2 regions of the Vibrio sp. 1069 genome follow, and region 2 is predicted to be linked to the other one. Evidence: predicted binding sites of a transcription regulator. Region 2 holds the regulator's gene; the other holds the start of a gene.

Region 1 (2,212 bases), on a different contig from region 2:
GAGAGCATGCTTCATGCGAGATGCCTTCCATTAGACAGCCGTCACCCATGAACACATACGTAAAGTGGTCAACGATATCGTGACCTTCTTTGTTGAACTGTGCCGCTAGTGCTTTCTCTGCGATCGCCATACCAACAGCGTTAGTGATGCCTTGACCTAGAGGACCCGTTGTTGTCTCGATACCAGGCGCGTAGCCGTACTCTGGGTGACCTGGGGTTTTTGAGTGCAATTGACGGAAGTTTTTCAGATCGTCAATAGATAGCTCGTAACCGCTTAAGTGCAGTAGAGAGTAAATAAGCATTGACCCATGACCGTTTGACAGCACAAAGCGATCGCGGTCGGCCCACTCTGGGTTTGAAGGGTTATGGTTTAGGTGAGAGCGCCAAAGAACTTCAGCGATATCAGCCATACCCATTGGTGCGCCTGGGTGGCCTGAGTTAGCTTGTTGAACACCATCCATGCTTAGAGCACGAATTGCATTGGCAAGATGTTTACGAGACGACATGTCTGCTCCTGAGTACATTAAGCGAAACGAAAAGTAGGTCATAATTCTCTCAAAGCCCTGTTGGGTGTGCAAACGTTTTCCAGTCCAAAACCTCACAAATATTGCACCTTTCGCGCCAAATCGTTCGAAGTTCTTAAAATTATCAATAAATCAGGCAAACGTTTGGTTATAACAAAAACCAAAAAAGAGCTTGTAATTCGAGCAATCAAATTTAGAATAGACGTCTAGATGTAGATACACCTACAAAAATTAGTATTAATTTGCGCTGGAGAGTTTATCATTCCCCAGTTTTAAACCAGATATAGTGGAGCTAACATGGCTAAGCACCTGTTTACTTCTGAGTCAGTATCAGAAGGTCATCCAGATAAAATTGCAGACCAGATTTCTGATGCGGTTCTTGACGCGATTCTAGAGCAAGATCCAAAGGCTCGTGTTGCATGTGAGACTTACGTTAAAACCGGTATGGTAATGGTGGGTGGTGAAATCACGACTTCAGCATGGGTAGACATCGAAGAGTTAACTCGTGAAACCGTTCGTGAAATCGGCTACGTACATTCAGATATGGGCTTTGACGCAGATTCTTGTGCGGTACTAAACACAATCGGTAAACAGTCGCCAGATATCAACCAAGGTGTTGATAAAGCTGACCCTAAAGAACAAGGTGCAGGCGACCAAGGCATCATGTTTGGTTACGCTTGTAACGAAACTGAAGTACTAATGCCAGCGCCAATTACTTACTCTCACCGTCTTGTTCAAAAGCAAGCAGAAGTTCGTAAAAACGGCACACTACCTTGGTTGCGTCCTGATGCAAAATCTCAGGTAACATTCCAATACGATCAAGGTAACATCGTTGGTATCGACGCGGTTGTTCTTTCAACTCAACACTGTGACTCAATCTCAACTTCAGACCTGCGTGAAGCGGTAATGGAAGAGATCATTAAGCCAGTACTACCTTCTGAGTGGATCAACAAAGAAACAAACTTCTTCATTAACCCAACCGGTCGCTTCGTAATCGGTGGTCCTATGGGTGACTGTGGCCTAACTGGTCGTAAGATCATCGTAGATACCTACGGCGGCGCAGCTCGTCACGGTGGCGGTGCGTTTTCTGGTAAAGATCCATCAAAAGTTGACCGTAGTGCAGCATACGCAGCACGCTACGTAGCGAAAAACATCGTAGCGGCAGGCATGGCTGACCGTTGTGAGATCCAACTTTCTTACGCAATCGGTGTTGCTGATCCAACGTCTATCATGGTGGAAACGTTCGGTACTGAGAAAGTACCTCACGACATCATCATTGAAGCGGTTCGTCAATTCTTCGACCTACGTCCATACGGTCTACAAGAAATGCTTAACCTTCTTCAACCTATCTACAAGAAGACAGCGGCATACGGTCACTTCGGTCGTGAAGAATTCCCGTGGGAAGCGACAGACAAAGCTGCACTTCTACGCGATTTCGCTGGCATCAAATAATCAAGCTAAGCAAGAATCAATCAAGCCCTCGCCTATGGTGGGGGCTTTTTATTTTCAGCAACTTTTATCTAGTCATTTCGGCTCATACCGCCCTGCCCCACAAAGCAGTCCTGTTTCTCCCTCATTTTTATACCGAATAAATTTTAAGCAATTATTTGTAAATTATCCCATCTCCGCCAATAGTTAAAATATTGTTAATTCCAATTTAAATAGAGACGTCGGATGCTGGCGACTGTG
Region 2 (2,212 bases):
CCAATACAATTGCCCCACCATGCAAGCTCTTCTGCATGCGCTTCTGTGTTGGTGATGATTACCCCACCAATTACGTCCGAATGACCGTTGATGTACTTTGTTGTGGAGTGGATAACAAAATCCGCACCTAGCTCTAAAGGTTTTTGGTACACGGGTGTCAAAAAGGTATTGTCCACCGCAACTAACGCGCCGACTTGTTTCGCTTTTTCACAGGTAGCTGCAATATCCACTACGCGAACCAGAGGGTTTGACGGAGTTTCTAGCAAAATGAGTTTTGGTTTTTGTGCCAATGCAGCATCTAAAGCCTGTTCGTCTGATTGATCGACAAACTGAACCTTAAAATCGCCTTTGCTAGCTCGAGTATTAAAAAGACGATAGGTGCCGCCATAACAATCGTGAGGAGCAATAATGAGATCATCTGGGCCGAGAAAAGCGGAAACCCATAAATTTAATGCCGACGTACCGCAGTTAGTAACAACCGCTCCTTTTCCAGACTCAAGTTCAGATAGCGCACTTTCCAACAGTCCGCGGTTTGGATTACCAGATCGTGTGTAATCATACTTGGGCACTTCACCAAAAGCAGGAAAACCATAGTTAGTGGAAAGATAAATAGGTGGAACGACAGCATGATATTGGCTGTCTGATTCAATACCAGTGCGTACTGCAATGGTCGCAGGTTTGCGAGTGCTCATGGGTGTATCCTTTCACGGGTAATGACTTCTAAATAGGAATGCGCTATATCTAATGAGTAACATAAAGTGATCAACACGCTTCCTTTGCTGTTATGTTCACTTTACTCGTCAAAAAATGAGACGTCAACACTTCTAGACGTCTATATGTCTTTGCTTATGGCGGTAAATGCAGCTAAAATCAGCACCTAAATTATTTTTAACCGATTACATAAATGAAGGTGTGCAATGGCTGACTGGAATGGCGAATACATTAGCCCATATGCAGAGCACGGCAAAAAAAGCGAACAAGTAAAAAAAATTACCGTCTCTATCCCGCTAAAAGTTTTAAAGGTGCTAACTGATGAGCGTACTCGCCGTCAGATCAATAACTTACGCCATGCAACCAATAGCGAACTGCTATGCGAGGCATTTTTGCACGCGTACACAGGTCAGCCACTTCCGACAGATGAAGACCTTCGTAAAGACCGTCCTGATGATATTCCAACAGAAGTAAAAGCGCTGATGACGGAAATGGGCATCGAATTTGAGTCATTCGACGAAGAATAAAAAAGCCTGATAAGAGGTTTCAGGTAATAACTCTTGCCTCGAGCCAAATGAATGACATAAAAAATGGGACGCAATAGCGTCCCATTTTTTATGTATCACATCTGAAAGATATATTACTCTGCCATGTAGTTTTCAGGCATCTCGATACGAGCTACACCTGAATTAACCGCCGCCTGAGCAACCGCTTTTGCAACACGTGGTAGCAAACGTGAATCCATTGGTTTTGGAATAATATAGTCCGCACCAAACTCTAGCTTATCAACACCTGCAGCCTTCAATACGGCTTCAGGTACAGGCTCTTTTGCTAGCTCACGAATCGCCTCAACGGCTGCAAGTTTCATTTCATCATTGATTTCACTTGCACGCACATCAAGAGCACCACGGAAAATGAATGGGAAACACAATACGTTGTTAACTTGGTTAGGATAATCACTACGGCCAGTACCCATGATCAAGTCATCACGAACTGCGTGAGCAAGTTCCGGCTTGATTTCAGGATCCGGGTTAGAACATGCGAATACGATTGGCTTATCTGCCATCAACTTCAACGCTTCCGCTGGCAATAGGTTTGGACCAGATACACCTAGGAACAGATCTGCACCTTCAATCACGTCTTCTAGTGTGCGCTTATCTGTATTGTTCGCAAATAGCTGCTTATATTCATTAAGATCATCACGACGAGTGTGAATCACACCTTTGCGATCTAGCATGTAGATTTTTTCGCGCATTGCGCCGCATTTGATCAGAAGCTCCATACACGCTACAGCGGCAGCGCCAGCGCCAAGACAAACAATTGTTGAATCTTCAAGTTTCTTACCTTGAAGTTCGATTGCATTCAGCATACCCGCTGCCGTTACAATAGCAGTACCATGTTGATCATCGTGGAATACTGGTACATCACAACGCTCAATCAGACGCTTTTCAATCTCAAAACAGTCTGGTGCTTTAATATCTTCAAGGTTGATACCGCCAAA

The links. The regulator MetJ, encoded in region 2, represses methionine synthesis genes. The targets are predictions, from matches to a motif close to TTAGACNTNTANANGTCTAA.
Region 1: metK (methionine adenosyltransferase) is a predicted target of MetJ. The motif match lies at 722-741, and genes of this name have one in related genera.

What each region holds. Positions count from the first base shown of each region.
Region 1 covers NZ_JAWOWP010000031.1:629-2,840, forward strand. The annotation lists partial or broken gene R7040_RS23375 (transketolase) at 1-505, opposite strand, end outside; gene metK (methionine adenosyltransferase) at 821-1,975, shown strand.
Region 2 covers NZ_JAWOWP010000023.1:47,715-49,926, forward strand. The annotation lists gene R7040_RS22170 (O-succinylhomoserine (thiol)-lyase) at 1-692, opposite strand, end outside; gene metJ (met regulon transcriptional regulator MetJ) at 918-1,238, shown strand; gene R7040_RS22180 (malic enzyme-like NAD(P)-binding protein) at 1,352-2,212, opposite strand, start outside.